Regions from separate parts of the Vibrio alginolyticus NBRC 15630 genome, predicted to be linked through region 1. Evidence: predicted binding sites of a transcription regulator. Region 1 holds the regulator's gene; each other region holds the start of a gene.

The links. The regulator PurR, encoded in region 1, represses purine synthesis genes. The targets are predictions, from matches to a motif close to TNANGNAAACGTTTNCNTNA.
Region 2: a site for PurR is predicted at 8,835-8,854, ahead of N646_RS01440 (phosphoribosylaminoimidazolesuccinocarboxamide synthase). Genes of this name have one in related genera too.
Region 3: a site for PurR is predicted at 4,607-4,626, ahead of N646_RS15075 (NupC/NupG family nucleoside CNT transporter). Genes of this name have one in related genera too.

What each region holds. Positions count from the first base shown of each region.
Region 1 is NC_022349.1:105,809-116,736, reverse strand. Features, by position in the region: gene mukB (chromosome partition protein MukB) at 1-672, opposite strand, end outside; gene mukE (chromosome partition protein MukE) at 675-1,400, opposite strand; gene mukF (chromosome partition protein MukF) at 1,381-2,718, opposite strand; gene cmoM (tRNA uridine 5-oxyacetic acid(34) methyltransferase CmoM) at 2,721-3,512, opposite strand; gene elyC (envelope biogenesis factor ElyC) at 3,627-4,412, shown strand; gene torR (two-component system response regulator TorR) at 4,485-5,195, opposite strand; gene torD (molecular chaperone TorD) at 5,462-6,109, shown strand; gene purR (HTH-type transcriptional repressor PurR) at 6,578-7,582, shown strand; cyclic di-GMP riboswitch class I at 7,870-7,959, shown strand; gene N646_RS00455 (TfoX/Sxy family DNA transformation protein) at 8,076-8,666, shown strand; gene N646_RS00450 (TVP38/TMEM64 family protein) at 8,781-9,467, shown strand; gene N646_RS00445 (DUF2007 domain-containing protein) at 9,488-9,808, shown strand; gene N646_RS00440 (alpha/beta fold hydrolase) at 9,840-10,643, opposite strand; gene glgA (glycogen synthase GlgA) at 10,753-10,928, opposite strand, start outside.
Region 2 is NC_022349.1:327,938-338,865, forward strand. Features, by position in the region: gene N646_RS01415 (SanA/YdcF family protein) at 1-455, opposite strand, end outside; gene N646_RS01420 (NAD-dependent malic enzyme) at 609-2,297, opposite strand; gene N646_RS01425 (helicase-related protein) at 2,511-4,865, shown strand; gene N646_RS01430 (hypothetical protein) at 5,154-5,531, shown strand; gene N646_RS01435 (alkaline phosphatase D family protein) at 5,862-7,535, shown strand; gene N646_RS01440 (phosphoribosylaminoimidazolesuccinocarboxamide synthase) at 7,614-8,717, opposite strand; gene N646_RS01445 (SulA-like leucine-rich domain-containing protein) at 8,923-9,315, opposite strand; gene N646_RS01450 (hypothetical protein) at 9,728-9,910, opposite strand; gene N646_RS01455 (J domain-containing protein) at 10,088-10,928, opposite strand, start outside.
Region 3 is NC_022349.1:3,275,917-3,286,844, reverse strand. Features, by position in the region: gene fabG (3-oxoacyl-ACP reductase FabG) at 1-652, shown strand, start outside; gene N646_RS15090 (beta-ketoacyl-ACP synthase) at 649-1,872, shown strand; tRNA gene N646_RS15085 (tRNA-Arg) at 2,058-2,134, opposite strand; gene folD (bifunctional methylenetetrahydrofolate dehydrogenase/methenyltetrahydrofolate cyclohydrolase FolD) at 2,338-3,198, shown strand; gene N646_RS15075 (NupC/NupG family nucleoside CNT transporter) at 3,267-4,466, opposite strand; gene N646_RS15070 (LysR family transcriptional regulator) at 4,724-5,668, opposite strand; gene N646_RS15065 (lytic murein transglycosylase) at 5,756-6,727, opposite strand; gene N646_RS15060 (YcgL domain-containing protein) at 6,776-7,057, opposite strand; gene minC (septum site-determining protein MinC) at 7,255-7,917, shown strand; gene minD (septum site-determining protein MinD) at 7,934-8,746, shown strand; gene minE (cell division topological specificity factor MinE) at 8,749-9,012, shown strand; gene rnd (ribonuclease D) at 9,090-10,208, opposite strand; gene fadD (long-chain-fatty-acid--CoA ligase FadD) at 10,288-10,928, opposite strand, start outside.

The DNA of each region.
Region 1 (10,928 bases):
TTGTGGCAGAAGGTAGTCACGTAGCGAACGGGTAATCGCACTTGAGATACCACCGTAAAGCGATGCTTCGATCAGGCGGTAGAATTTAGAACGGTCACCAGAGTTACGCAGTTTCTTCGGAATCACACCGAATTCAAACATTTGTGCGTGGTAATCCACGATAGAAGAGAACGCTTTGAACTGAACGCCTTCAAATTCCGCGATCGATTCTTTTACTTCGTTGATTTGACGTACACGAGCTTGAGTCGCAGATACGCTTTCAACCAAGATATCCGTTGGTTTCACATGGCTTGGAAGACCTTGGATCACAAACGGTTTGATGTCTACTTTCTTATCACGACCCGCAACTTGCTGTAGTTTTACTGCAAACAATAGGCGTTGGTTACGTGAGTTCACCACGTCTAGCGCCGCATAACATGCGCCCGGCTGTAGCTTACCGTACAAACCTTTGTCGCGAGACGATTGGCTGCTGCCTGCTTCTGTCGTGTTACGGAAGTGCAGCAGCGTTTGGTCAGGAATCAATGCGGTGATGAACGCCGCCATTGTGGTTGATTTACCTGCACCGTTACCACCTGATAGCGTGGTGACCAGACCATCGATGTCAAACGTACGGGCAAAGAAGCCGTTCCAGTTGACCATGGTCAGCGATTGGTATTTACCGCGTTCAATCATGCTCATGCTTCACCCTCTTCTGTTGTTTCTTCTTGGGCTTGGTCGTCTTGATCTTCTTCAGACAATAGGCTGCCTTGGCTTGGCTCTTTGGTGTGCACTACCGCTTCACCATCACGGATCAGACGCAATTGCGCTTCACGCATATCATCGCCAATACGTACATCGGCACCAAAGCGGAATACCGCTTCACTGATGCTGAATTTACCGGTCTCACCGATGTTGATGATCATGCCTAGGCGACGCAGACGACGAAGTGACGTACGTACTTTTTCAAACAGCTTTTCTTTATCAAGGTCAGAACCGGTAGCACGGTTCGTCACTAGCTTCATCAGCTTATTTTCATCTGCTAGAGCAAGCAGTTCGTCGTACAGCTCTTGGTTAGTGAAGATGCCTTCGTGCGCAAGACGCTCTGGGCTTAGGTAAAGGAAACACAGTACCTTACCCACCAGCATATCCAGTTCAGAAAGAACACTACGGCCAATCAGAGATGTTGAACGTGGACGAAGGTAGAAGAAACCTTCTGGCGCTTTCACCAATTCGGTGTTGTAGCGTTGGTAGAAAGAAGAAAGCTCAAGTTCGAAATCCGACAACAACGCGTGGTTGTCTAGATCTTCACTTGAGATATGACGCCCTGCTCGAAGCATGCTGTCTAGCGCTGGGAACAGAGGGTTAGAAATTGCTTTTGCCAGATTCTCTGACATGTATTCATTAGTATCGGTCGATGACATTCGCTTGTACCTTTGCCCCAAATTCGTTGATTGCTTTCCAGTCTGGCTGAACAGCTTGGTAGTCGGATTCTGAGTAACCCAGACGTACCGCCTGATCAACGACAATGCGAGCTAAATCAAAGTGATGAGTGTATGGGTGTTGTGCAAGGTAATCTCGCAGTACCACGCTCAAGTCGATTGGTGTGCCTTGATCTTTATGCGCTTTTAGCATGTCACCAATTCGCTCTGCCAACTCATCATTGACTTGTTGAAACTCTTCGTATTCTACTTCCATCGGAACTTGACCCGTTACCTCGTCATCACGCAGTACTAGGGCTTCATCACGAAGGTCAGAAAGCCTTTCCGCATCTGCATAAGTCAGATACCAAGGCGCATCGAAGTAATCTTTGACGGATTGACGCAGACGCGAGCTAAACGCACGGTTCTTATCCATATCAATAGCAGTACGGATAAACTTGTGTACGTGTCTGTCATAACCAATCCAGAGATCGATCGCTTGCTGGCCCCAGCTTGTGATTCGGTCCAGCTTCATTTGCAGACCAAACAAGGCTTCTTCGATGAACTCCAGCTCAGGGTCACCGTAAACAATTTCTTGAATATCTAGGATCTGAGTTTGCAGTTCATCACTGGCAGCTTGCAGCGTATCTTGAAGTTCACGCAACGTGCTCGACGTTTCTGACAGTAGCGCTTCACAGTTGTTGATCGCTTCACGCCAGTCTTTGTTAAGCAGATCAGCAATCTGTTGTTTAACAGACTGTTGCTGCTCATCCATCACACGTTGGTTAAGGTCGATTTGATCGAAGATCTCGCCTACAGAATATTTCAAAATTCCGTAAACGTTTTTCTTCCAGTGGCCCGGAGTGCCACCCTTTTGTGCAGCTTCAATCGCTTTTGCCATTTCATCCGCTACCATCGATAGCTGGATAGAAAGACGCAGTTTCGAGAACTCGCGATGACGCACGTAGTAGTCGGTAATTCCTATCGCTAATGGCGACAAGCGGTAAATGCTCGCTCCGTCAGTAATCTCACTGACAAAACGGCTCATAAGACGCTGCTTAACCATCTCGTTGATGGCATTGTTCGCACGGAAAGCCGAAGCTTCGCCGGTCTCATCAAAAAGTCGAGTGACGATGGCAAATGCGTCGTGCAATTCACCTTCACCCAATTCTTCATCGAACCTTTCATTACTTAGTACAGCGATGGCAATCAAAAATGCCAATCGCTCAGTGGTCAGGTTCAACGAGAAATCGTGCTGCTTAACCCAGCCAACCAACTCATCGATTGGTTGCTCTGCAGCATTGAGAGTCATCTCACTCATCGTTATTCCTGTTTATCGTTCTTCTTAGCCCACACGTGTATGTAGCGGCCTAATGAGAGGTATGGCTCTTGTCGACAAAGTTGTTTTTCTAGCGCCAACACATCTTCAAACTCGTAATCGCCCATGTATTGCATATTGCCTATGTAATCACTGAAGGAACGAATACCAGATTTGCCACAAATACTAAAACCAGAATCTTCTATCCATTGATAGACCTCTTCGGGTTTTAGGCCTTTCTGCGGCTGTAGTTTAAATCTTTTCCGGTGAGGCATGCCGTCTAAAATATGAGGAATGTTGCCACAAACCACATTTTTATAGACTAAACCGTGGTGGTTGTAGAACATGACTGATGCGATGCCTCCCGGTTTTACTTGCTCTAGAACTGTTTCAAGTGCGGCCTTAGGATCAACCAGCCACTCCATCACAGCGTGGAACATAACCAGATCGACCTGTCCATCCATATGTTCACCGATGGATTGGACAGGCGAATGAATCAGGCGATACTGCTCAAGCAAACCGTTTTTTTCAATATCCTGCTTAGCCAACTGCAGCATTTCCGAAGATAGATCACATAAAGCGATTCGATGTCCGAGCTTAGCAAGCTTTTGCGACATTTGTGCCAAACCACCACCAGCGTCCAACACTTCTAGGGGTTGCTGGTCAGCATCTAATTCACTTAGAATCTGTAGAAAATCTTCCCACACAATGATTTGGCGGATCTCCCCTTTATCGGAGCCGTAAATATTTTTTGCAAATTTGTGGGCGATATCGTCGAAATTGCGGTCTTCTGTCACTTCTGCTGAGTTATCATAACGGATTGTGCCGCTATTCTGGCACAAGGAAAGCAGGAATAAAGAGGGATACCCTCATTTTTATTATCAATTGATGTTTTTTCGGACTATTTATGTATGTTTGAGCTGAAAAAAGTAGTGTCAGCCATGCTTATGCCCCTTCCGGCATTGCTGCTGATAGGCTTGTTGGGTCTTGCTCTCATTAGTTTTACTACAAAACGTAAAACTGGCTGCTTCGTTGTTCTATTCTCTTTTGTTGGCATTTTTCTTGTTGCCTTCCAACCTGTTTCAACCAAGCTTCTTATGCCGTTAGAGCGAGAGCATAAAGCCTTTTTGCCAGTTTCTGGCACCATCGACTACGTGATGGTTTTAGGGAATGGTCATGTTATCGATGACGAAATTCCACCCACCTCGCAGTTAAGCCGTGCAGCATTAATGCGCTTAACTGAGGGCATTCGTATTTTAAGAATGTATCCAGGCGCGAAATTAATCTTATCCGGCTATGCTGGCGGATCTGAAATTAGCCACGCGCGAATGATGGCGAACGTTGCCCTTGCGTTGGGAGTCGCGAAATCCGATATCATTTTATTAGAAGATGCGAAAGATACGTGGGAAGAGGCGCGTCAAGCGGCTGCATTCGTTCAACAAAAGGAGATTGTGTTAGTCACTTCTGCGAGTCACATGAGCCGTGCATTGTATGAGTTCAACGCAGCAGGCATTAAACCAATCCCAGCCCCGACCAACTTCTTAGCTATTAGCGAGATAAGTCAACCTTGGGATAAATACTCACCTAAAGCGCGTTACTTAGAACAAACAGAGCTTTATTGGCATGAGTACTTGGGCAGTATTTGGCAAAGGTTGCGTGATACTGTCGGCCAAACACCAATGGTTGAAGCAAACTAGTATTATCTTGAAGCCACAAAAAAGGAGAGCCCAAGCTCTCCTTTTTCTTTTTACGATTGAGTTATGTTCCAACTAGTCACCAGCAAACATATAGCCTTCGCCGTGTACCGTTACAAAAATCTGTGGGTTCTTAGGATCGAACTCCATTTTTGCGCGCATACGTCGAATAAGAACATCAATGGTGCGGTCATTCGGCGCATCCACTCGATGGCTGATCATGTTCAAAATACGCTCACGACTTAACACCTGGTTAGGATAAGACGATAATGCCACCAAAAGTTCATACTCTGCTTTAGTTAGTTTTACTGGCTCACCGTTGCGGCTAAGTGCGCGACGTTGAATGTCGAATGTCCACTCCCCAAAGCGCACAATGTGCTCTTCACTGGTTTCATTCGCTTTCGAGCTGCCACTGCGCGCTGCTGAAATACGCCACAGCAAGTTTTTAACGCGAACTAACAGCTCTCTCAGTTCAAAAGGTTTTGTCACATAATCGTCAGCACCCATTTCTAGGCCTACGATTTTATCAATGCTATCCGTGCGTCCTGTTACTAATATGATACCAATATCCGATTGGCTACGTAACTCACGAGTAAGCATCAGGCCGTCTTCACCAGGCAGGTTAATATCCAGCATGATCAGGTCTACATCGCCCGCTTGCAAAACTTCACGCATTTCTGCGCCACTCTCTGCTTCGCTGACTTGGTAGCCCTCATTTTGGAAATATCCCGCAAGCTTACTACGAGTTACAACATCATCTTCTACGACTAATACGTGATAGCTCATTTACACCACTTTTCTGTCTTCTTATTATCCAAGACGTATTCTATTCATAACTAGTAACATTTCTAGTCATAGATACATTAAAACGCAAGATTTAGCGTTTTTATTGATTCAAAACAAGCTTGCCCATTGCTATTAATAAACGGTCATTTTTGACCATAAAACATAACAATTATAGTTACTGCTATTCATTTTAATTGATTACACTTAGGGGATATCCCTAATTGACTTTGTGATGCATGACTTGAAGCATCATTCAGGAGCCCAAAATGCAAGAAGTGAAAGCTTTTAATGAAAAACGCGCTGAAATTTACTGGTGGTTTTCGAGCTTGTTCGCAAAAGAACTAACAGAGAAAGAATTGGAAGCCTATCACAGTGTTGAAATTCGCAGTTTTCTCGCAGGTTTAGGTGAAAATGAGTCGCTGAAACCAGCTGTTGATAGCCTAGTTGATGCATTGAATCGGTTACAAGATCGTGAAGATGCACAACTAGAGCTTGCAGCTGACTTTTGTGAACTGTTTTTGAAGACAGAAAAATACGGCGCTCTTCCTTACGCATCCATGTACATTGGTGAATCAGGTTTACTGAATGACAAGCCAGCTGAGGAAATGGAAAAGTTGATGGCTGAATTTGGCGTTCAAGTAGACGAAAACCTAAAGGAACCTGCGGATCACTTAGCCGTTGAGCTCGACTTTCTCGGGAACATGATTATCCGCTCAAACGAGCTTGAACAAGAAAAACACATGGAAGAAGCCTTCGTTAAACAAAACGACTTTATCCAGCAACAATTGATGTCTTGGTTACCTCAGTTTTCAGACAAATGTAAACAATTCGACGAATTTGGATTTTACTCGAGTGTCGCGAAACTATTAGTTGCATTTTGTAAACTAGACAGCGCCTACCTTCTTGGTGAATAATTGCCGCCTATTTTTAGGGAGCCTGCCTATCGGGCTTCCTGTATGCCTGAAAGTGACCAATTGTAAGTAACTTGGGTATAATATTCGTTTGCCTTAACTTAGCGCAAAGACGCTTGGTTATTTAGCAGTCAAAATGTGACTTCAAATACACAAATCTCTTGCTGAAAACATTGCTAGTCAGTCCACATAGGGCTAAAATGTGAGCGCAAACGATTAAATATGATTTATATGTAAACCGCTGAAATATAGCGGTTTTTGTGTTTTCTTAACAGGTTGATGGCAATTTCTCATCAGATAGAAAAAAGATAAAATTCATCGACCGATGCTGCTACGCACCCTTTTGTCGCACTTGGATCAACCGCTGCCGAGACACTTAGCGCCAATTTTATATTGCTAGGTGTGAAACCATTAGAGCATCAGGTACATCCAATACGACATATTTCAGTAGCTCGATACAGGACACCATTTATGGCCACGATAAAAGACGTTGCTCGCTTAGCCGGCGTTTCCACTACGACAGTTTCGCACGTTATCAATAAAACGCGTTTCGTTGCAGAAGCAACGCAAGAAAAAGTAATGAAAGCCGTTGACGAGCTGAATTACGCGCCAAGTGCCGTTGCACGCAGCCTAAAATGCAACTCAACTCGTACGATTGGCATGTTAGTAACTCAATCAACTAACCTATTTTTCTCAGAAGTGATTGATGGCGTTGAGAGCTACTGTTACCGCCAAGGCTATACTCTGATTTTATGTAACACAGGCGGGATTTACGAAAAACAACGCGATTACATTCGTATGCTGGCTGAAAAGCGCGTTGATGGCATCCTAGTGATGTGTTCTGACTTAACCGAAGAACTAAAAGAGATGCTTGACCGTCATGCGGACATTCCTAAAGTGGTCATGGATTGGGGCCCAGAGAGCTCACAAGCAGACAAGATCATGGATAACTCAGAAGAAGGTGGCTACATTGCAACCAAACATCTGATTGACAATGGTCATACGGATATCGCTTGTCTAAGCGGTCATTTTGAAAAGCTTGCTTGCCAAGAGCGCATTGCAGGTTTCCGTCGCGCAATGAGTGAAGCGAACCTAGCTGTAAATGAAGACTGGATCCTTGAAGGTAACTTTGAATGTGATACGGCCGTATTAGTTGCAGATAAAATTACCGCAATGGACAAGCGCCCGACGGCGGTATTCTGTTTTAACGACACAATGGCTCTAGGCCTAATGAGCCGCTTGCAACAAAACGGGATCAAAATTCCTGAAGATATTTCAGTGATCGGCTACGACAACATCGAGCTTGCGGAATACTTCTCTCCACCGCTAACGACTATCCACCAACCTAAACGTCGTGTTGGTAAAAATGCATTCGAAATTCTACTTGAGCGTATCAAAGATAAAGAACACGAAAAACGAATTTTCGAAATGCAACCTGAGCTTGTAATTCGAAATACTGTGAAAAAAATGAACTAAATTTCACTGTATTTAACCGTGTTAAATAAGCGCTCTACAGGGGCGCTTATTTTTTTGGGAAAATTAAGCATTCTCTAATACTTCACACAGCTCTAATAACAATTGACTAACGTTAACTCCCTGTTTTATATAAATGTAATATATATTAAGAACTCCTTTTCAAAGGCCAATTTGCACCTTTCCATATGCAAAATAGAGCATTCAATCTATCATTTTTATTGAACCGAAATCACACTTTTAACGCTAAACCGTGATGTTAATTCAATATAAGAAGTATGCTCATTGTGTCACGCACAGGGCAAACCATTCGAAAGAGTGGGACGCAAAGCCTCCGGCCTGAACCATATTACGATATGGAAGGTAGCGGGGTTACCGATGGCAAGTGTGTAAGCAATGACTTTACTCTGTAATGACATTGTTTTTACGCATGTTTGCTACTCTCTCGGACCTGACTTTTGGTGGCGTAATATTAATTACACCGAGATAACAAAACATGGATAAACCGATACTCAAAGACTCTATGAAGCTATTTGAGGCACTTGGTAATATCAAGTCGCGCTCAATGTTTGGTGGCTTCGGACTATTCGCTGATGAAACAATGTTTGCACTAGTGGTAAAGAATCAGCTTCATATCAGAGCAGACCAAAAAACTTCATCTGACTTCGAGAAACAAGGGCTAAAGCCTTACGTTTATAAAAAACGTGGCTTTCCAGTCGTTACAAAGTACTACGCTATTTCCAGCGATTTATGGGAATCAAGCGAACGCTTAATCGAAGTAGCGAATCAATCATTGAAAAAGGCAAAGCTTGAGAAAGAACAGCAAGCAAGTACAAAGCCTAACCGTTTGAAAGATTTGCCTAACTTACGACTGGCTACCGAGCGCATGCTAAAAAAAGCCGGCATCGAATCCGTAGAGAAGCTTGAAGAGGAAGGTGCGCTTAACGCCTATAAAGCGATAAGAGATACGCACTCTGCAACCGTCAACATTGAGTTGCTATGGGCACTAGAAGGTGCTATCAACGGCACTCATTGGAGTGTGGTACCTCAAGCTCGCCGAGATGAGTTGATGAACGGCCTCCAATAAAAGTCGGCCTAAAAACTATCTTGTAAAACCGCAGTCTAATCTGCGGTTTTTTTGTGAAATTTTTTCGGTTTTCCTACTGTCTTATTACATATATCCCAAATTGGAATCAAAATTATGAATAAGAAACTGATATTAGGTCTCATCCTACTAGCGGCTATCGTCTTTTTAGGTATTAACTTTGGCCAGTATTTAACCTTAGAGAATGCAAAAGCCCAACAAGAAGCACTAACTACATACATCGATCAGAATTTTGTATTCTCGGCTGCGATTTACTTTTTTACCTACATTGCAATTACCGCTTTTTCTATCCCAGGAGCGGCAGTAGTCACCTTACTTGGTGCAGCCTTATTTGGTTTTTGGACAAGCTTGCTACTGGTTTCTTTCGCTAGCACTATGGGGGCAACACTGGCCTTCTTGAGCAGCCGATACTTATTGCGTGACTGGGTACAAAACAAATTCGGAAATAAACTCAACGCAATTAATCAAGGTGTCGAAAAAGACGGAGCTTTTTATCTATTTTCCTTGCGTCTAATCCCTGTATTCCCTTTCTTTCTAATCAACTTACTGATGGGCTTAACACCGATGTCTGTAGGTCGATTTTATCTCACTAGCCAAATAGGTATGCTGCCAGGCACAGCCGTATATCTGAATGCAGGTACTCAATTAGCAACAATTGAAAGCCTATCGGGCATTGTTTCACCCGCAGTATTAGCGTCTTTTGCGCTATTGGGACTATTTCCAATCATCACTAAATGGGTTATGAATAAAGTAAGGCCGACACCAAGTCAGCAAAACTCGTAATTGGTGAAGTGGGTATTTTGATGAAAATATTTATCGCTAAAAACCCAGCAGAAGCACACATTGTATGTGAGCTGCTTAAAGTGGAACAAATTTACTGTGAAGTTCGCGGAGAAGGTATTTTCGGCTTAAAAGGAGAACTGCCGTTTGGTGATGATACCGATCCTTATGTGTGGCTTTTTGACACGGCACAAAAGATGAAAGCTGAAGAAATAGTAAAAGCATATCGAAAACAATCCGATAGGCATGAGTATCAAGATTGGCAATGCCCAAAATGTCATGAAATAAACGAAGGGCAATTTGGTGCATGTTGGCAATGTGGATATCAACTAGGAGAGCTATAGCGGCTCTCCTATTCAGTGGATGCACTCAGTTTTAAGCACATACAGCTTGCTGTTTAATAAACTCGATGGAGTGTTGATTGAAGTCTTCTGGACGCTCTACATTGCATACATGACCACAATTCGGGATTTCTCGTAGAATGCTGAGCTTATGTGCTGCAACCATTTCTTTGACAGGTTTAATAAACATGTAATCCCTGTCGCCCATTAAGTAAAGAGTCGGAATGGGTAACTCTCGATCTTTAAAATATTTCATTAACGGATTTACATCAGCGGCAAGAATAAACCAACGTTTAAATTCTTTTTGGCAAAGCTTCTTGGCTTCGCGAATAAAAAGGTGGCGAGATTCTCGTTGGCTTCTTTGAGGCATAACAATATAAGCGAACAGTTTGTAGAGCCACATGTACGGTAGGATATGCTTACAAAAATTACCTAATTTCACCAATATCTGAGAACGAGTGTTAAGCCTTGTGACAGCACCGCCGAGCACCATCGAACGTACGCGCTCTGATGACAATTCAGCAAGGTTTCGAACAATAATAGTACCAAGCGACATACCGACAAAATGAGCGGATTGGATCTTTAAATGGTCCAATACTTTCAAAATATCTTGGGTAACTTCCGTAAAGGTATAACGGCTAGCAATGAGCTCTTTAAGTAACTGATTTGACTTTCCATGACCTCTTAAATCGATCAGCAATAAGTTAAAGTGTTGCTTGTAAGCTTTAATTTGCTTGAACCAGATAGAAGAGCTACCACCAGCACCGTGCACAAATACAACCCACTCATTACTAGTAGGGTGCAAATAGGTTTTATGAAAAAGTAGCGGCTGGGTCATATTGAGTATCAAAAAGATCGTGCTATTGAGTAAAAAGCCATCCTACCACACTCCCCTTACTCAAGATAATAAAGGCACCTCATTCGGTGCCTTTCGTTACAATTTTAAGTCAAACTAACGCTGAGTGGTAAAGCTGCAAATAAGATTCTGCGGCCTTTTGCCAACAAAAGTCTTGTTGCATCGCGTGCAACTGTACTTTATTCACTTCAGGCTCGTTTTGAGCGTAGAGCAACAGTGCCCTTAGCATCGTTAACAACAATGCCTGCGGTGTCGGTTCGAAAAAAA
Region 2 (10,928 bases), 220 kb from region 1:
TCCGAAGCAAAAATTTTTTTTGCTCGTACAATCGAATCTAAGGTACGAAAGCCAGCATAATCAAGGTGAATCACTTCTTCAGGCACGCCTGCTTTAAGTAAGTCGCGTTTCATTGTCCACGGTTCGTTATATGAACGGTGGGCGTTATCACCACTCAATAAAAACTGTTTTACTTTGCCTTGGTTGTAAAGCTCAATCGCCGCATTAATGCGATGAGTGTAGTAAGTGTTGAGGATCTTTCCGATGTATTTACTGGTACCAAGAACTACGGCAACCTCATGTTGAGGGATTTGCTCGTATTCAGTGAAAATGCTCTCTTTGGCTTGTAAAACCACCCATCGGTCGATGGCAATAACAGAAACAAGCAGACTAAGTGCAGAGATCGACAAAATCAAAGCAAATCGCTTCCAGGAAAATTTCAGCTTCCACTTTGATCTTATGCGAGAAAACAACAAAACGTTTTATATCCTTAACTAAAAATGTAGTTCTCATCATATCTGATAGAAACAAAAAGAGAGAAGCCCATTTATGCCAAAATCTGGTTAGGATGATAAAAAATAAAAGCCCCTACATGGTAGGGGCTAATTATTAAACGAATTGTCTCAAGCTTAGAACGCAGTGCGTTTGTAGCGGCGGTAAACAGGTTGCCAGAACGACTGTTCAATTGCCACGTTCAATGCTTCATCAGTAATTTCTAATGCGACACCTTGTTCAATTGCCTTTTTACCAACGGCAAATGCGATTTTTTTCGACACTAAGTGGATCTCTTCCAGTGGTGGAAGTAGTGCACCACGACCATTGATTGCTAGAGGAGAACATGTTGCTAGCGCGCGACTTGATTCCATTAGCATCTCGTCAGTGACACGTTTTGCATTGACAGCAAGTACACCAAGGCCAATGCCTGGGAAGATGTAGCTGTTGTTACATTGTGCAATAGGGTAAGTGCGACCTTCATGAACCACTGGCTCAAATGGGCTACCTGTTGCAACCAGTGCTTCACCATTTGTCCAACGAATGATGTCGTTCGGTGTCGCTTCCACGCGGCTTGTTGGGTTCGACAGAGGGAAGACAATCGGACGCTTACAGTGTTTATGCATTTCTTCGATGACTTCTTGGCTAAATAGGCCAGGCGCACCAGAAACACCAATTAGTACCGTTGGCTTGGCGTTACGCATAACATCGAGTAGTGAGAAGCCATTTCCTTCATTTTCCCACTCTTTCGTATTGGTATGCTTTTGCACCAAGCGTTGTTGGAAATCAAGAAGGTTAGGCATGCCTTCTTGTAACAGACCCCAACGGTCAACCATGTAAACTTGTGAGCGAGCTTGCTCGTCAGAAATTCCTTCCGATACCATTTGTGCGATGATCGCTTCTGCGATACCACAACCAGCAGACCCTGCGCCTAGGAAGGTAATACGTTGTTTAGAAAGCTGAGTTCCTGCTGCTTTACAGGCGGCAAGTAGAGAGCCAACAGTAACAGCTGCAGTACCCTGAATATCATCATTGAAGCAACACACGCGGTCTTTGTAACGCTCTAGAAGAGGCATCGCATTTTTCTGAGCAAAGTCTTCGAACTGGATCAAAGCATCAGGCCAACGGCGCTGTACCGCTTGGATAAACTCTTCTACAAATGCATCGTATTCTGCACCCGTAATACGAGGATGACGCCAACCCATGTACATCGGATCAGCTAAGCGTTGCGGGTTATTGGTACCCACATCAAGCACGATTGGTAGCGTGTAAGCAGGGCTGATACCACCACACGCGGTATATAGTGACAGTTTACCGATAGGAATACCCATGCCGCCGATACCTTGGTCACCCAAGCCAAGGATACGTTCGCCATCTGTCACAACAATCACTTTAACGTTGTGGTTTGCTGCGTTGTTCAGCAAGTCGTCAATACGGTCACGGTTTGGGTATGAAATGAACAGACCACGACCACGACGGTAAATGTTAGAGAAGTTTTCACATGCTGCGCCAACAGTCGGTGTGTAGATGATAGGCATCATCTCAGAAATGTGATTTTGCACTAGGCGGTAATACAATGTTTCGTTGGTGTCTTGGATATTACGCAGATAAATGTGTTTATCCATATCGCTTTCGAAACTTTTGTATTGCTGGTAGGCACGTTCCACCTGCTCTTGGATAGTTTCGGTCGACTCTGGAAGCAGACCTTCTAAGTTGAATGAACTACGTTCTTCAGCAGAGAATGCACTGCCTTTGTTCAAAAGAGGGGTTGCTAAAAGAGCCGGACCCGCATATGGAATATATAGTGGGCGTTTATCGTTGTTCATTGGGTGCCTTATGTAGGGTTGAAGGATGCGCACCAAATTTTAACGGGTTCACTATTTAGTTGTAAACATGCGTTGATGCACATCAATGTAATGTCGCAAAAAAATTCAGATACCGACGAAAATATCGGCAATATTGGTTGTTTAGAGATACCTAAAGCAGGATTTTTTTACTTGGGTATAATGTTTTGCATCATCAAATCAAATCCAATTTCTATGTTTCAACTACCTATCGACAGCCTGCAAGCCGAGTTTGACCATCATGTAAGCCTTAACCATCTTGTGGTGGAAGCCGAAACCGGGTCGGGTAAATCTACCCGCTTGCCCATGTGGGCGGCAAAACACGGACGCGTTCTGGTTATTGAACCACGTCGAATTGCTTGTACCTCGCTGGCTGAATTTCTTGCGGAGCAATCTGGAGAGCCAATAGGTCGCAAAGTCGGTTACGCGATCAAGCTTCATGCCTATTTTGATGAAAAAACCGAAGTTGTATTTGTCACTCCGGGGGTTGCACTGCGTTGGTTTTCGGAAAACAAGCTAGCAGACTTTGATGTCGTGATAGTGGACGAATTTCACGAGCGACGCTGGGATATTGATCTATTAACCGCCATTTTGAAGCAAGAAAATCAACATCGATTGATCGTCACTTCCGCTACCTTAGAAGGCGAAAAGCTTGCTCGTTACCTGAATGCTAAGCGCCTGAGTTCGGAGGGACGTTGCTTTCCAGTCACGGTGACACATCGTTCTACAGACAGCCGCTATTTACCGAACAAAAAGGGATGTGAACAGGAGGTTGTCGGAGCGGTAAAAGAAGCACTGGAAGATGAAGATGGCGATATTCTTGTTTTTCTCCCAGGACGTAAAGAGATCGCCCAATGCGCGCAGATGCTACAAAGCAGCAGTGATGTCATGGTGGTTAAACTTCATGCCTCGGTCAGTGATGCAGAACGACATCGTGCGCTGACGGTACAAAAGCAACGGAAAGTCGTATTGGCAACCAACGTCGCGGAAACCTCTCTGACCATTCCTAATATCCGGGTGGTAATCGATAGCGGCTTAGAGCGCAGAACTGTACAACGAAATGGACGTACAGCACTGACGTTAACCAACATTTCTAAGGCCAGTGCCGCGCAGCGAATGGGGCGAGCAGGTCGCGTTACCGAAGGGGCTTGTATTCGTCTATATGGTGAGCACGCGCCTTTAGAGTTGGTGACACCTCCAGAATTACACAGAGAAGAGCTCGTCGAGCCCATGCTGGCAGCGGCTTGTTGTGGGTACCGTCTCTCAACACTCGATTTTCTCGACTCAATTCCCCCAAAGTCGCTAGAGGCATCTCATTCGACGTTGTTATCCATGGAAGCGATTGATGAGGATGGCAATGTCACGCAGCACGGGAGAAAAGTATATCCACTACCCATTGATGCACTGTTTGCCGATCTCGTTACCAGAATTCAAGCGAAGACAGAGAAGGAAGCAATGATTGACTTGGCAGCAGCATTATCTGTGCCTGCTCAACTCTATCAGCGACAAAGTGGTGAAGTCGCTGAGCTTCTATCTCAAGAGGAACCATACGGGTGTGATGCCTCTTTGCTTATCCGTTTGGTTCGGGGGGAGCGACTTCCGGGCATTGTCATTGATGCCAGCGCACTCGAAGAGGCGCAAGGTTTAGCGAAACAAATGCGAGAAGCATTTGAATTGCCGGAACTTGACGTTGCCTCTCGATATAAACGTGAAGCGCTCTTTTTCTCCATCGCCTCATTGCACCCTGAGCTTGTGTTTGTCCGACGAGCTCGTCGAAGGGATGCTCTAGGAAATGGCGTAGTCGAGATGCTGGTTGGGCGTAACAGCCGCTTTCCTGATAAAGAAGAAGCGGCCATCGTGCTAGATAGCCATAGCGTGCCAGGACGAGGCGTTAAGCAAACACTGAACCTCGCATCAGTTATGATGCCTATCCCGCTGACATTATTACGCGAACTTGAATTTGGGGAGTGGCAACAAGGTGAGACGAATTATGAAGAGGAGACCCCAAGAGCAACAATGCACCTGGTCTACGCCGGGCGAACAATCTGTACTGAACATCAAGCGTTAAAAGGTGATGTTGCTGTTCAGTCTATTGTCGAAATGATAGAAGACGAGACACTGTTACCAGGTTTTGCTTCTCAAAGAAAACAGCAAATCCAACACTGGAAACTCTACAACGCATTGGGCCTTAATGCCGAAGGAGAAGAGGTTAACGACTTGGCCTCCTTGACATTTTCTAGCTGGTTAAAGGATCAGTTGGAAACATTAGGCGTTGAAAACATCGATGATATGGCGTTGTTTGAACCAGAAGACTTAACATTTAACGGTGTTCCAGAATGGGAATACGACGATTTCACGGAGCAGTACCCTTTAGAACTTTCGCTGCCAGAACTCCAACTAGATGTCGAGTATTACGCGTCTCGCAAGCTGGTACAGGTCGTTTATCGAGAGGGAAACCGTAAGGGAGACCCGAAGCGTTGGGAGCTGCCACGTTGGGCTGGTTGGAAGATACAGTATAAAAAGGCCAGTCGAGTGATTGATGTAAAGTAGGTCGACGGATGACGTTGTGACAAGAATTGATATTTTCTTGGTGAATCTATAATGATTTCATATTGATAGCGTTACTTGAGTGTTGTTTTTAGTTTCTTAATTGAAATATTAATCAATTGAATGCTTATATATGGCGAAGCTGTACATCAGTTGTTACAAAGCTGGTTTTAATATTTCCTTTTGTATGTAAATTAGGGCATAAAAGACGAATGTTTTATATCCCATTGCTATATCAAAACAGTTGAACGATATTTGGTATATCTCATTTTCGAGTGTCGGGGGCATAGAATGGATCAACAAGGAAAGACGTGCATTGAATTCGACTACACTAGCTTTTTAGGAGCGACAGGTAGTAAAAAATGGACCTTTTTAGAGGCATTTGCCACCATCGCGCCTATTTTCGGTTTGATGTGGAAACAGAACATTGCGGAATTGAGCAAGCCTGAAGATCGGTTGTGGGATGCCGCATTAAAATCGATGTCTTCTCGTAAAAGTGATGAATCCAATTTGGTCCGCTTAACCCAGTTAGCTAAACATGAAGGGATCAATGAATTGCGAGTCGTTATGCCATATTCGCTCGATGTTCAGCAAATCGAGTACATAGAATCTCGCAGTCAGTTGAAGGTGGATACGTCAGAACAAGATGTCCTTAACATCAAGTTTTAGGCTGAGCATTTCCACTTCATCGATGTACCACTTAACAATAGTGCAATGAAAAGCGACCTCAAAGTAGGTCGCTTTTTTATTTTGAGGTTTTTGTCACAGGTCTTAGGAAGTGTGATGAATATAGAGTATTTGCACTTAAATTAACAAAAATGTAACGTTTGGAAATGCAATTGTCATAACTAGCTTCTAACTTTGTGTTTTTAGGACAAATTATCGACTAAGTGGTTGGTACTGTAAGTTCGAATTAACGTCCCTTATTGGCATACAAGGATGATCGAGTCACCACGTCATTTGGGCATAAAAACAAACACAATAAGAAAGGAAGTCAATATGTCTTTGTCTCGTCGAGACTTTATGAAAGCTGCCTCTTCAACGGCGATTGTTACCGGGCTGGTGGGCTGTGGTAGCGATGCTAGTGAATCTGTTGCGGTTACCTTTGAGCACGGAGTGGCGAGTGGAGATCCTACTCAAACACAAGTAATCATTTGGACTCGTGTTACAACCTCAGCGAGCTACGCAGATGTAAGCTGGCAAGTTTCTTCTAATGAAAATTTTACTGATATCGTACAAAGTGGCACTTTTGCCACGGACACGAGCCGAGATTTCACGGTAAAAGTCGATGTTCAAAATCTCAACGCAAATTCTCGTTACTACTATCGATTCATGGTTGGAGATGTCACTAGCGAAGTCGGGCAAACTCAAACATTACCAGAGGATGGTGTAGAAAAGGCATCCATGGCGGTTGTTTCTTGCGCAAACTATCCTGCTGGTTACTTCCATGTGTATCGAGAGATCTTAAATCAACATGAGCAAGAACCGTTTGATGTGGTACTTCATCTCGGTGATTACATTTATGAGTATGGTGCTGGTGGCTACGCTAGTGAAGATGCTGAGGCACTAGGGCGAGAACCAAGCAAAGGCACTGAATGCATTACCTTAGATGATTACCGAAAACGGTATGCGCAATATCGCCAAGATGCTGATCTGCAAGCGTTACATGCGAGCCTACCAATGATTGCTGTCTGGGATGACCATGAGCTTGCAAATGATACTTGGAAAAATGGTGCGGAAAACCATCAAGAAGAGGAAGGCAGCTTTAATGATCGTCGTGCAGCTGCGGCTGCCGCGTGGACAGAATGGTTGCCCGTTCGTGAAAACACTTTCTCAAACATGCTGATTTACCGTCAGTTTTCGTTTGGAAGTTTAGTCAATTTGATGATGCTCGACACGCGACTTGTGGGGCGTGATAAACCGTTGGATTATTTCTCGCTCAGCTCACCAACGATGGAAGCTATTGGCGGTTTAGTTGCTCAGTCGCGCAGTCAAGACCGAGAGCTGTTAGGCGCTGACCAACTCGCTTGGCTGATGGATGCGTTCAGTACGCACGACGCAACTTGGAATGTGCTAGGGCAACAAGTGTTAATGTCTCGTATGGAGTTGCCAAGTTCGGTTATGACCGCGATGTTTCAATTGTTTACTGTCACTGAAGAACAAAAAACAGAGGCGTTATTAGCGGTAAACTCTGCGATTACGGGTTATCTCTCTGACCCAAGTTTAGATACCATTGCTTTGCCATATAACCTAGATGCATGGGATGGTTACTACGTTGAGCGAGAGAAAGTTTATCAACTGGCCAAAGCCAGCAGTGGTAACTTTGTCTGCTTGGCAGGAGATACGCACAACGCATGGGCAAGTGAGCTTAAAGACATATCTAAGCATCCTATCGGGGTAGAGTTTGCGACTAGCTCTGTGAGTTCCCCTGGGTTAGAGGCCTACCTCGCGTTAGACCCTGTCGCGATCGCTCAAATGGAATACACGCTGCCGCACTTAGTGTCAGAATTACAGTGGGCAGACATCAAACAGCGTGGCTTTATGCGCGTTACTTTTACGCCCGACAAGGCAGAGTCGACCTGGTATTTTGTATCAACGATTAAAGACAAAACATATCAGGTGACGACCAAGTCAGCCTCTACAACAGATGGCACTACGTTAAATATCGGCTAAGGTGAGCCTAATACGAAAAAAGTCCGCAGGCTAGTGCGGACTTTTTATTGGAAAGCGTTTAGCAATCTAGCGACAGTGCTAGTCAATCAATCCGTATTCTTTGCTCAGAACCTCGATGATTTCCGCTTTCGGATTCTCACTCAAATGAATCGGCTTGCCTGTAATCTTCTCGGCAATACCAATGTAAGTGCTCGAAATCGCCATCAAAGATTCGACGGGTAAAGCATTATCACGAGCGAGAGCTTCGCGCTCAGGCATACGTTCTTTGTTTAGCAAGATATCTGGGTCAGGGAAGTGGTTAAGTAGGAACTGGCGGAAACCTTCTTTTGAGTTCTCTACGATGTGACCTGCTTGGTACTCTTTAGCATCCCATATACGAGACGAGTCTGGTGTACCCACTTCATCCATGTAAATCAGCTTTTCATTGCCAGCAGCATCATGAACATAACCAAATTCGAATTTGGTATCGACAAAGATTTGGTCGATTTCTTCTAACGCTTGGCTGATAACGTTAAAGCCTTCTTTCAGCAATTTTTCGTAGAGTGCGATATCGTCAGCGCTTGAGAAGTTAAATGCTTCGTAGTTGTCTACGATGTTTTGACGAGTAATATTTACGTCATCCGCTTCTGGCACACCGGGAATGCCTTTTAGAATGCCTTTTGTGGATGGGGTCATTAGCAACTCTGGCAGTGCTTTGTCTTTTCCTAACCCTTCAGGAAGTTGGATTCCACAAAACTCGCGCTCGCCATTTGCGTAAGCGCGCCACATCGAACCCGTGATGTATTTGCGGCAGATGGCTTCGATTTTTACCGGTTTGGCTTTTTGTACAATCCAAACAAAAGGGTGAGGAATGTCTAGAATATGGCTATCTGCTAAGCCATTTTCTTTGAACAGTTTGAACCAGTGATTAGAAATCGCATTAAGCGCAGCCCCTTTACCCGGGACACCATTAAGACCACCTTCAGCATGCCAAATACAATCGAATGCAGAGATTCGGTCGCTAATCACCATGATAGCCAAAGGCGCATCTGGAGCGACATTGTATCCTTTTTCTTTGATCAGTCGGGCGCTGTCTTCTTCAGTTAACCAGTAAACTGAACGAACTTTTCCACTATGAACGGGTTTATGGGTGCGAATTGGCAGGTCGTCATTGACGGCAAGTACTTGATTAGCAAGGCTCATTGCGACATTCCTATCATCTTAATCAAACGTCAGAAAGAGAAGATATTCAGCAAAATGTGGGCGCTGAATAAATCGAATGTGGGCATCATACCAGAACTATTTTAACTCGCCAGAGAAAAAAGCAAACGTTTGCCTGTTTTCTTTAATACAAAAAAATGCCCCCTTAAAAAGGAGGCGAGATGCAGGATAGATAACGTCGAACTTATTAGTGGTACTTATTAACTCTGCCTTCGACGAAAAAGACTTCACACTGATAGCGCTGCGCCACGTCGCGCAACATAGATTGATTCATAAGTGCAATTTTATTGGATGCGACAACAGCACTGGCATTACCTGATCGGATGGCTTTTATCACGATCTCGACTTCTGAAAGCTGTTGAGAGGGCTTCATTTGAATAACGTTTTTACAGCAAATATTAGAAGCAGTGAGTTGTTCAAAGTCTGGACGAGGGCAGTCTGCTGTAAACAAAATCCATTGTTTCTGCTGCGATAAAACAGCCAGCTTAGATAGAAGCTGATCCGAAACGGCCATGGGCTTAGTTGCTTGTGCCAATACGTTGTAGCGAGAGTATGTATGAGATTGACTTTGTAACTGCATCTTACTGTTCCTTTATACATGCTGTATGTGTATACAGTAGTTTGTTTTGGCGACCTGATCAACAAGTTTCTCAAAAGTTATTTGCGGTTTTTTGAGAAGGAAATAAAAGGATTTTACTTTAAGTAATTGAATTCATTTGTTTATTTTTCATTTCTGATATGTCTAACATCAATTTAAAAATGTGAGGTGAGTAGAAAGTTGGACGAGAGACATACAGGGGTTTACTACTGTATATACAGGTGTTTTTCACGGACAGTGGTTTGTATACAGTGGAAGAGGGCTGATAACCGATGCGACATGCTATGTAGGATAGGAGGGAATACGAGATAGAGATTGGAAATAGGCTTGGGCGATCAAAAAAGCGCCTTATAAAAGGCGCTTTTGAAAATCAGTTCCATTGATTCCGTCTTGCTTAGCTCGCTCGTTGCAAACGTTCACGCATTTGCAATTCGCCTTGGTTAAATAGGCGCACGTCGATTTTCGCCATATCGTAACAAGCTTTACATGAGTAGTGGTGCTTGCCATCTAAATAATCGTGACGAGTTACAAGACTAGGTTTTTTACACCAATCACAGGTGCCTTCTTCAGTGAACATTGATTTTCTCCCCACCTAGATTAATTTGAGTCGTTAGGTGTTATTTTGCGCCGGGCATTATGGCATAAAAGCGCGACTTAAGTTAAATGTCTGTTAATTTCTTTGAGAGGGAGATCGATTGCGGTGCTTGATTATATGGGAATAAAAGCATGGCAGCCAAAGTATCCTGACCTATTTTTACTGTTTTGTAACATTTTGTGAGACGAGCTTAAAGGCATGATTGAGTCGCTTCATTTCTTCTTCACTGCCCCTTGTGTCAGGATGATAAAGCTTTGATAACTGTCTATAGCGTAGCTTGATTGCCTGTAAATCAGGGATGGTTTGTGGTGTGTAGCCAAGCATGGCGCATGCGACGCTTAGCTTATGGTTTTCTGCCTGAGTTTTGGATTTCTTAAACTCTCTGAATACTTTCTCTAACTGACGCTTCAGTTGCTTGTTCGTAAACTCTAGCTCTTTTATTTTTTTCGCCATTCGTTGATTTTGGCTTTCCTCTTTGGCTTCACGCGCTTTTCTATTCTGCTTGAGTTTCTTGATTACGAGAAAACTTAAGCCGCTGATGATGAGTATCGCCGCTAGCCAGATCAGCCATAAAAACGGCGAGTGTTCTACTTTGGGGTTTGCAACTGTGCTTTTCTCTTCCTGTGCTTGCTCAGCCTTTTTATCGAGCGACTTTATTTGCGAGACTTGTTTAGCTCGCAGTTGGTTGAAGCGCTGCTCTAACAGTTGATTATAAGCTTGTTCTGCTGCTGGATTATGCTGAGAAGCCATTTGATACAAGGCTTCAGTCAATTGAGAAGTTGTGACCTTATCTGGATTGCGCTGAATAAAATCGGCGAGAAGAAAGCCACGATCGGTTGGGTCATTGAGTGCGATAGAGGTTAGCCAATATAACGCTTGTGTTTCATTTTTTTCGCCATTTATCCCTTTAGCAAAGTCGTTCGCGAGCTGTTTTTGTGCAGGGAGGTAACCTTGGTTGGCGGATTGCTCTAGCCAGTAGCGCGTTTCTGGTGAGGCTTCA
Region 3 (10,928 bases), 160 kb from region 1:
TGGTTTCCAAATCATCGTCCATTACATGGGCGATCAACAAGGCGCACAAAATACCCTAGACACCATCGAACAACATGGTGGTAGCTGTCGTCTTATCCAATTCGACATCAGTGATCGTGCAGATTGTCGTGAGAAGCTAGAAGCCGATATCGCCGAACACGGCGCTTACTATGGCGTCGTGAACAACGCTGGCATCACAAAAGATACCGCTTTCCCTGCGATGACCGAAGAAGAATGGGATGGTGTGATTCATACCAACTTAGACAGCTTCTACAACGTTCTTCACCCTTGTGTTATGCCAATGGTGCAAAAGCGCAAAGGCGGCCGAATTGTTACGCTTGCATCAGTCTCTGGCCTAATGGGGAATCGTGGTCAAACTAACTACAGCGCAGCGAAAGCGGGCGTAATTGGTGCAACAAAATCACTCGCGCTTGAACTGGCAAAACGCAAAATCACCGTCAACTGCGTTGCTCCAGGACTTATCGACACAGGCATGGTAGACGAACACGTGAAAGAACATGCGATGCCACAAATTCCTTTGCGCCGCATGGGAGAGCCAGAAGAAGTTGCTGGTTTAGTCAGTTACCTTATGTCTGACATCGCAGGCTATGTAACTCGCCAAGTCATTTCGGTAAACGGAGGCCTAGTATGAGCCGTCGAGTTGTTGTAACCGGAATGTCAGGCGTGACTGCGTTTGGTAACGATTGGCAATCTGTCGAACCAAAACTGCGTGACTGCCAGAACGCGACGCAATACATGCCTTCTTACGAACAGTATGATGGTTTGAACACCAAGCTCGCGGCACCAATTTTAGATTTTGAACTGCCAAAGCACTACAAGCGCAAGCAAGTACGCGGCATGGGGCGTGTTTCCAAATTGGCGACCGTCGCAACAGAAAACGCACTAAGCCAAGCAGGTTTGATTGGTAACGACGTACTCACCAATGGTCAAACGGGTATCGCATACGGCTCATCAACAGGCAGTACTGATGCAATCGGTGCATTTGGTGTCATGCTGAATGAGAAAACCACCAAAGCGATCACCGCAACGACTTACGTGCAAATGATGCCGCATACCACGGCAGTGAACGTTGGTCTATTTTTCGGTTTGAAAGGCCGAGTGATCCCAACCAGCAGTGCATGTACCTCTGGCAGCCAAGCAATCGGCTACGCCTACGAAGCGATCAAGCACGGCTACCAAACGGTCATGGTTGCTGGTGGCGCTGAAGAATTGTGCCCAACGGAATCCGCGGTCTTCGATACCCTTTTTGCCACCAGTCTGAAGAATGAAGACCCGAAAAGCACACCAAGACCTTATGACTCCGATCGCGATGGTTTGGTGATTGGTGAAGGTGCGGGAACGCTAGTTCTGGAAGAGTACGAACACGCCGTCGCTCGTGGCGCGAAAATCTATGCAGAAATCATCGGTTTTGCCAGCAACTGTGATGCCGCACACGTCACTCAACCACAGATGGAAACCATGCAAATCTGTATGGAAATGGCTTTGCAAAACGCGGGCATTCCTTCTGAGAAGATCGACTATGTATCTGCTCACGGCACTGCCACCGACCGCGGCGATATTGCGGAAAGCAACGCAACAGCGAATGCTCTGGGCAAAGTGCCAATCAGTTCACTCAAGAGCTACTTTGGCCACACACTAGGCGCCTGTGGCGCGATTGAAGCGTGGCTAGGTTTAGAAATGATGCACACAGGCTGGTTCAACCCAACGCTCAACCTAAAAAACCTCGACGAGCAATGTGGTGATTTAGACTACATCGCCGGACAAGGCCGAGAGCTGGACGTGAAATATTTGATGAGTAACAACTTCGCCTTTGGCGGCATCAACACCTCCATCATCTTTAAAAAGATGTAATGCCCTTAGTAAATGCAAAAGCGCTGGTTAACCAGCGCTTTTTTGTTGGTGGCTATCCAGATTGCTAGAAATTGCAATGGCTAGAATGCCATTCAAAAGTTGTAGATAGAGTGGCAATTACAGCCAAAAACCTAAAAACGACAAAGCCCCGACAACTCAAAGAGTTATCGAGGCTTTTGAATAAATGGCACGCCCTATTGGATTCGAACCAATGACCACATCCTTAGAAGGGACGTGCTCTATCCAGCTGAGCTAAGGGCGCGCTACAGGGACAGGATTATACGAGTTCAAACGGGTAAATCAACGGGTTTTCATAACATTCTGATCTGAATGCCTAAAAAAAGTCCATTAAAACGCTTAATGTTCAAAAACACCACAAAGCAAACGTTTGCGTATGGATGTTAATAAGAAATTCTGCGACAATGCGCCGCAGATAATCTGCCTTCTTAATTTATAAGGAAAGTCATGACTGCTCAAAATATAGACGGAACTCTCATTTCCCAAACTGTTCGATCCGAAGTGGCTGCACGTGTTAAAGCACGTGTTGAAGCTGGGCTACGTGCTCCTGGTTTAGCAGTGGTTCTAGTTGGTGAAGATCCTGCTTCTCAGGTTTATGTCGGTAGCAAACGCCGCGCATGTGAAGAAGTTGGGTTTGTTTCTAAGTCTTTTGACCTTCCTGCGTCTAGCTCAGAAGAAGAGTTACTAGCGCTGATTGATGAATTAAACAACGATGATGAAATTGACGGCATTCTAGTGCAATTACCCCTTCCTGCGGGCATAGACACAACACATGTTTTAGAGCGCATTCACCCAGAGAAGGACGTGGATGGCTTCCATCCTTACAACGTTGGTCGTCTTGCGCAGCGTATTCCAAAGCTTCGCTCTTGCACGCCAAAGGGCATCATTACCCTACTCGACCGTTACAACATTGAGCTGCGTGGTAAACATGCGGTTGTGGTTGGCGCATCAAACATTGTTGGTCGTCCAATGACACTTGAGCTGCTGCTTGCGGGCTGCACAACAACAACATGTCACCGTTTTACCAAAGACCTAGAGAGTCATGTGCGTCAAGCTGACGTTGTCGTGGTTGCGGTTGGTAAGCCTAACTTCATCCCTGGTGAATGGATTAAAAAAGGCGCAGTGGTGGTCGATGTCGGTATTAACCGTCTTGATTCAGGCAAACTAGTTGGCGACGTGGAATACGACAAAGCACGTGAAAGTGCGAGCTTTATTACTCCTGTTCCTGGTGGCGTTGGCCCAATGACCGTCGCAAGTTTAATTGAGAACACGATGCTCGCTTGCGAACAGTTCCACACAGACAAATAACGTAAAACTTCAGATACGAAAAAGGCTCCGCGAGGAGCCTTTTTGCTAATTGTTGATATCTATTTCAATTACAGACTTAAAATCACGCCCGCAATAGAAGCGCTCATTAAGTTCGCCATGACACCAGCGATAATCGCACGGAAACCATGCTTAGAAACAAATGCACGCTTTTCTGGTACCAAAGAGCCCAACCCACCAATCAGCATCGCCATGCTTGAGATATTTGCAAAGCCACACAAAGCAAACGTCACGATTGCTTGTGAGTGTTCACTAAGTTGAGACTTCACTTCTGCAAGCTGGATGAAAGCGACGAACTCATTCACCACAATCTTGTTACCAATCAGCGAGCCTGCTGTGGTTGCTTCTTGCCATGGTATACCCAACAACCAAGCGACTGGCGCAAACACAAAACCTAGGATGAGCTCAAAACTTAATGGTGTCCCAATTAGATCACCTATCCAGCCTAACATGCCGTTTAGCATTGCAATGACACTAATAAACGCCAGTAACGTACCACCGACCGATACAGCAATGCGTACACCCGCCATGGCACCATCGGCTAATGCTTCAACCACGTTAGTTGCACGTGGAATTTCAACTTGGCTAATGTCGATATCTGCTGCTTTATCCGTATCTTCTGGCATTAAAATTTTTGCCATCAACAAGCCGGCAGGTGCCGACATAAATGCAGCAGCAATAAGATAATTGAGGTCGACACCCAGTGATGCGTAACCAACCAACGTTCCGCCAGCAACTGACGCTAAACCACCTGTCATAACTGCAAAGAACTGCGAGTCAGTCATGTGTTTTAGGTAAGGCTTTACCATTAATGGTGCTTCAATGGTGCCAACAAAGATATTCGCCGTAGCAGACAAAGACTCAGCACGACCGATACCTAGCAGCTTTTGAATACCACCACCGATAAAGTTAATGATTTTTGGCATCACACCAATGTGATAAAGACCTGAGATAAGAGAGGAGAAGAAAACGATGATACCCAGAACATTGATCGCAAAGGTGAAGCCCCCTGTCGCCAAATTACCGAATAAAAACGCAATGCCCTCTTGACCATAGTTGATCAAATTCGACACAACACTGCTCACTGAATTCAGCGCATCTCGTCCTGCTGGTACATATAAAACCAACAACGCAAACAGTACCTGCAAAGCAAACGCAAACGACACCGTTCTCAGCTTTATATTTTTTCTATTTGTAGAAAGTAGCCATGCTAGGAATAGTATGGCTACGATACCAATAATTGAGTTCATAAAATGAATCCGACAGAAGGGGGATATGGAAGGCACCGGATTGTATAGCGGACTCAAAATGCTGCAAGTTGAGGATGTTAACAGTGTGAAAAGTTTAAGCGACCAATAACTAACCAATAAAATAACCACTTGAATTTATTGAAGATAAACGTTTGCTTATTTTAATTATTTCCATATGGAAAATATGTTTCTGGTTCAGGAAAAATTTTTGTGAAGTGAATCACTTTATGTGTCGTTCTACAACGTCATTGATCCTGTTACTTAGGAATAGAGATGTAAGGCGCCAAACGTTGGTCCCAATGACAAGGGTTGCCGATCTTCTGTTTGATAAAGTTAATCACCGCGGATATTTTTTTTGGCATATGCTGGCGGCTTGGGTATACCGCATAAAACGGCATCGACTGGCTGGCTTTCCAGTCAGGTAACAGCTGTATTAACTTACCCGTTCTAAACTCATCCCCCAGCAAGTAAGTGGCAAGGTAGGCAATACCCCAACCTGCAATAGCCGCATCCCGAACGGCTTCTGCCAGATCCACTGAATAGTTACCCGAAACTTTTACATTCAATTCTTGCTGATCTTTGGTAAACGCCCACCCCGTATAGTCACGCTCCCAGCTTCTGTATATGAGGCAGTTGTGAGCAGATAGGTCATCCGGTTCTGTTGGCGTGTCATGTTTCAATAAGTAATCTGGCGATGCCGCAACAACAAACTGGCAATCCGTCAAACGCTGCGCAATGTAACCTTCAGGCAAATGCTCGTTGTTGGTTACCCATAAATCGAGCCCTTCGGCCAACATATCGACCTTATAGTCAAACAGATGTACTTCCACTTGAAGTTGAGGATACAGTTCGCGTAACTCTTGAATCGCTGGAATAATGTGTAAGGTACCAAATGATTGTGACAACCCAAGACGTACCAAACCTGCTACTTCATCCCGCTGGGTTTCCATCTCTAATGTGGCGCTGCTCACCGCTTGTACCACTTGCTCACAGTGATGAAAAAAGGTTTTCCCTGCCTCAGTCGGCGTAAAGCTTCGCGTAGTGCGTTGAACAAGCTTGATACCAAGAGACGCTTCTAACTGACTCAACTGTTTACTCACATGAGACACCGACACGCCTAAGCTCTTTGCAGCAGCTGTGAAGCTTTTATGTTTAAGAAGAGCGGAGAAAATCACCATTTGTGCGGCACGTTCAGATAACACGCTTTACCTCGATTTGGTTATAGAAAAAACAAAGGGCTCCGAAGAGCCCTTGTATTGAAGACTGGATGCCGAATTGTTTGTGGCAGATCAGTATTTAATGCGGTCAGCCAAGTGGCTCACAGCAAGTGCGAAGTAGTAAGAGCGGTTCCACTTCATCAATACGTTGTAGTTATTGTAAACCAGATACGTACGACCATTCTCGTCGTCCGGCATGATCAACCATGCTTTGATGTCTTCATCCAGTTTTGGCAACGGGCTACCGTCATATTTTGTGATACCTAATTGGCTCCACTCTTGAAGGTATTTGCCTTTTTCAGCCGTGCGCCCTTCTAGGCTGCGATCAATATTTTTAGGAACCTTAACTTGGCGACCCCAAGTATATTTATCATCCCAACCAGACTTGCTCAAATAGTTAGCGGTTGATGCAAACACGTCCGCTTCAGATTGCCATATGTCTTTTTTACCATCACCGTTGCCGTCAGCAGCAAAACGAAGGAAAGAGCTTGGCATAAACTGGCATTGACCCATCGCACCAGCCCATGAGCCTTTAAAATTCTCTAGCTCAATATGGCCTTGATCGAGGATCTGAAGTGCCGACATAGTCTCTTTACGGAAAAACTCTTCACGACGGCCTTCAAATGCCATTGTGGATAGTGCATCAATCACTTTAAAGTTGCCGGTAAACTTACCAAAGTTACTTTCAACTCCCCAAAGTGCCACAATAAAGCGCGGGTGGACACCGTACTCATCGCCTATACGCTTTAGCTCGGTGTAATGCTCTTTGTAGAGTTGTCTGGCTTGCTTCACCTTCCATTCAGGCACCGCGCGAGGAATGTACTCATCCAATGTCAGTTTCTTTTCTGGTTGGTTTCGGTCGGCTTTGACTGCTCGGGGCTTGTACTCAACATTAGCAAAAGCAGCACTAATGACCTGCTCTGAGATACCTTTATCACGAGCTTCAGCACGCAGCTTATTCAAGTATTCATCAAAACCCTCGCTACTTGCAAAAGCCGAGGTACACATACCAACGCTAAGCATGGTAGCCAGTATCTTTTTCATATTGCCCTCCTTGAGCAAGGCAGAAATCCCAGATGAAAAACGATGACGTTATTCGCCTTTCTGCTGGGCTTTTTGTTCTTTGTACTTTTCTAATAGGTTCTCCGGCGGCGGTGGAACCTGAAGAAAGAAGCCATCATTTTGTAATGAAGCCTTCACTTTTTCGATATCAACTTGTGCCAATTTACGGCCATCAAGTTTAATCGTCATGACAGCGATAGGCTTACCGAACATCTGCATTAAGGTGTCAGGAACCTGTGAAAAATCATCCTTTTTCGGAATATAGAGATAAGTACCTTCTTTTTTCGAGCTTTTATAAATAGAACAAAGCATGACACGCCTTTTATGCTGATTTAGCCGCGTTGAGTGCGGATTAGGTTGTAAACGTCAAATTCTCGCAAACTTAATAGCAAATTTGAGATTAATTCACCTATTTGCCCACGAGAGAACTTGCTGCGTCAAAGGATGAAATATAACATGACATACCTAGTTTAAGGCAACGCTCTTTCAATAAAGGCAAGAAGTCCACGATGACCCATTCACCAGACCTTAAAGGTAGCAGTTTTACATTGTCAGTTTTACACCTTTCTGACAATGAGATCGCAAAGACTGTCGAATTTTTGCAAGAAAAAGTTTCTCAAGCACCTTCTTTTTTTGCATCCGCGCCTTTGGTAATCAATATAGCAAAAGTACAAGGCGACATTGATTTCCCTAAGCTTAAACAAGGCATCTCAGATGCCGGTTTTATTCCAGTCGGTGTAACGGGCTGTAAAGACAAGCGTGTACAAAACCTTGCTTCCGAAGCTGGCTTCGCCATTATGTCGGCGAGCAAATCGCCAAGCCAAGCACCTGCCAAAATGGCACCAACGAAAGTAGTTCGTACGCCTGTCCGCTCAGGACAACAGATCTACGCAAAAGATGGTGATTTGGTGGTGCTAGCGCACGTAAGTGCAGGTGCTGAAGTCATTGCTGACGGCTCTATTCATATCCATGGCACACTTCGAGGTCGTGCGATTGCAGGAGCAAGTGGTCAGCAGGAAGCGCGTATTATTTGCCACGATTTACAAGCAGAACTGGTATCCATTGCGGGTGACTACTGGTTAAGCGATCAAATTGAAAGCGAGTACTGGCAAAAGAAAGTAATGATCAGTAAAGCCGATGAATCATTACATTTAGAAGTTCTCGCGATTTAATCTAAAAAGGAAAAAAATGGCACGCATTATTGTAGTAACGTCTGGTAAAGGTGGCGTTGGTAAAACCACTTCAAGCGCAGCCATCGCCTCTGGTCTAGCTCTTAAGGGAAAAAAGACCGCGGTGATCGATTTTGACATCGGTTTGCGTAACCTCGATCTAATCATGGGCTGTGAGCGCCGCGTCGTGTATGACTTTGTGAACGTCATTAACGGCGAAGCGACATTAAACCAAGCGCTGATCAAAGATAAGCGCACGGACAACCTATTTATTCTTCCTGCTTCTCAAACTCGTGATAAAGACGCACTGACAAAAGATGGTGTTCAGCGCGTATTCGGCGAACTTGATGAAATGGGCTTTGATTTCATTATTTGTGATTCACCAGCAGGTATCGAGCAAGGCGCGTTAATGGCCTTGTACTATGCCGATGAAGCCATTGTCACAACGAACCCAGAAGTCTCTTCTGTGCGTGACTCTGACCGCATTCTCGGTATTTTAGATTCCAAGTCACTGCGTGCAGAACAAGGGCTAGAGCCAGTAAAACAGCACCTTCTACTGACTCGCTACAACCCATCTCGCGTCACTCAAGGCGAAATGCTAAGCGTTGAAGACGTAGAGGAGATCTTACATATTCCACTACTGGGCGTGATTCCAGAAAGCCAAGCCGTGCTTAACGCGTCAAACAAAGGTGTGCCAGTCACTTTTGACGATAACACCGATGCGGGTATGGCTTATTCTGACACCGTTGATCGCTTATTAGGCAATCAGGTTGAATTTCGTTTCCTTACTGAGGAGAAGAAAGGACTCTTTAAACGACTCTTTGGAGGCTAGACATGTCATTATTAGAATTTTTCCGTCCACAGAAGAAAACTTCTGCGAATCTAGCTAAAGAGCGTTTGCAAATCATTGTCGCAGAGCGCCGCAGCCAAAATGATCCTGCGCCGTCTTACTTGCCTCAATTAAAAGAAGACATCTTGAAGGTGATCAGCAAGTACGTGGCAATTGATCCAAATATGGTTGACTTAACATTTGAGCACAAAGACGACGATATCTCAGTTCTTGAGCTAAATGTGAAGCTACCAGACGAAGAAAAGTAATCAGTTTCTCTCGCAAGACGAATGCTCTAATTAGAACGAAAAAGGTTGGCATCGAGGCCAACCTTTTTCATCTTTCATTACTTTAATGCTTTGTTCATCTTGTCGCCGAGTAAATCCAAACGCCACCCTTGCATCAAATCAGGCAATACTTCTGGGTCACGATCTTTTTTCCAAACCCAACTGATCAACTGATTGATCTGCTTTTTAGAGGCAAGGAACTCCGTGGCTAAACCTGACTTCTGCGAAGCCGATTTCACCAAGTCTTTCATATTTTTGAAGACCTGCTTGTAACCCGGATAGTCCATTAAACGCTCAATTTTCGCAGGATACTCTTCAGAAGGTGTTTGCTTCGCTTGTTTAACAATCGCGGCAATCTTCGCGCCATGGCGGTTAATCGCTCGGATATCAATATCTTCTGCTTCCATCTTCTTAAAGTTCGTTAAACCAAGACGAGCGACCGTTAATAGATCACCTTCTTTGAAGATAAAGTTCAGCGCTAAATCTCGTTTGATTGCTTCACGATAACGCCACGTCGCCAATGGCTTTAAAATCGCCAGCTCAGAAGGTTTTAATTGCCAAGCGCCCTTAATATCAAGGTAGGCATTCTCTTCATTGGTTACGCGAATACGTTTCGAAACGAGTAAATCACTTTCTTGCTGTACAGCTTCCCACCAACCTGCTTGCGTCACCTTATCGAACAGCTTTTCGTATAACGGTAACAAGTAATGAACATCTGCGGCAGCATAATCTAATTGCTTTTGTGTCAGTGGACGAGCCATCCAGTCGGTACGTGATTCACTTTTGTCGAGCTCTACGCCTAAATATTCTTCCACCAGCGATGCGAAGCCTGTCGATAGGCCGTGACCGAGAAAAGCGGCCATCAGCTGCGTATCCACCATAGGGAATGGTGTACAACCAAAAGCGTTTTGGAAAACTTCTAAATCTTCACCACATGCGTGCAGCACTTTTAGCACAGAAGTATCTTTTAATAGCGCTACAAACGGCGTCATATCCGTTAATTCAGTCGGATCAATCAGCGAGAGGCGATTACCATCGAAAAGCTGAATCAGACCTAACTGCGGGTAGAAAGTGCGAATACGAACGAATTCGGTATCCAGCATCACTACGTCTGCCTCTCGGGCATGAGTGCAAACCTCTTCTAGGTCTTTGTTTTTAGTAATAATTTGATAGTTCACATACTTCTCGCTATAAAAAATGCCAGCAAAACGCTGGCATTCTATCATTTTTTAAATCTCTCGACTCGACGAAATCGGCTTATGCGCTTTTCTTCGCAAGTTCAGCGTCATTCTCTTCGCGTAAAACACGACGCAAGATCTTACCGACATTGGTTTTAGGTAAGTCTTCGCGGAATTCAACCAACTTCGGAACTTTGTAGCCAGTTAGGTGTTCTCGACAATGCGCGATCACTTCGTCTTTGGTCAAGCTCGGATCGCGTTTCACGACATAAATCTTCACTAATTCACCAGACACTTCATGCGGCTGACCAATAGCAGCAACTTCAAGTACTTTGCCGTGTAGTGCTACAACGTCTTCAATTTCGTTCGGGTAAACATTAAAGCCTGATACTAAGATCATGTCTTTCTTACGGTCAACGATATGCAGGAAGCCTTCGTCATCGAACTTAACGATGTCGCCAGTTGATAGCCAGCCGTCTTCGTTAATCGTATCTTTCGTTGCTTCAGGTCGTTGCCAGTAACCTTGCATAACCTGAGGACCACGAACTTGAAGTTCACCAGTTTCAGTATTCGCAAGAGCGTTGCCTTCTTCGTCCACGATACGAACTTCTGTTGATGGTACCGGCAGACCAATAGAGCCATTGTATTCAACAAGATCATGCGGATATGCCGCCACCAACGGAGAACACTCTGTTAGACCGTAACCTTCGAGCAAATAGC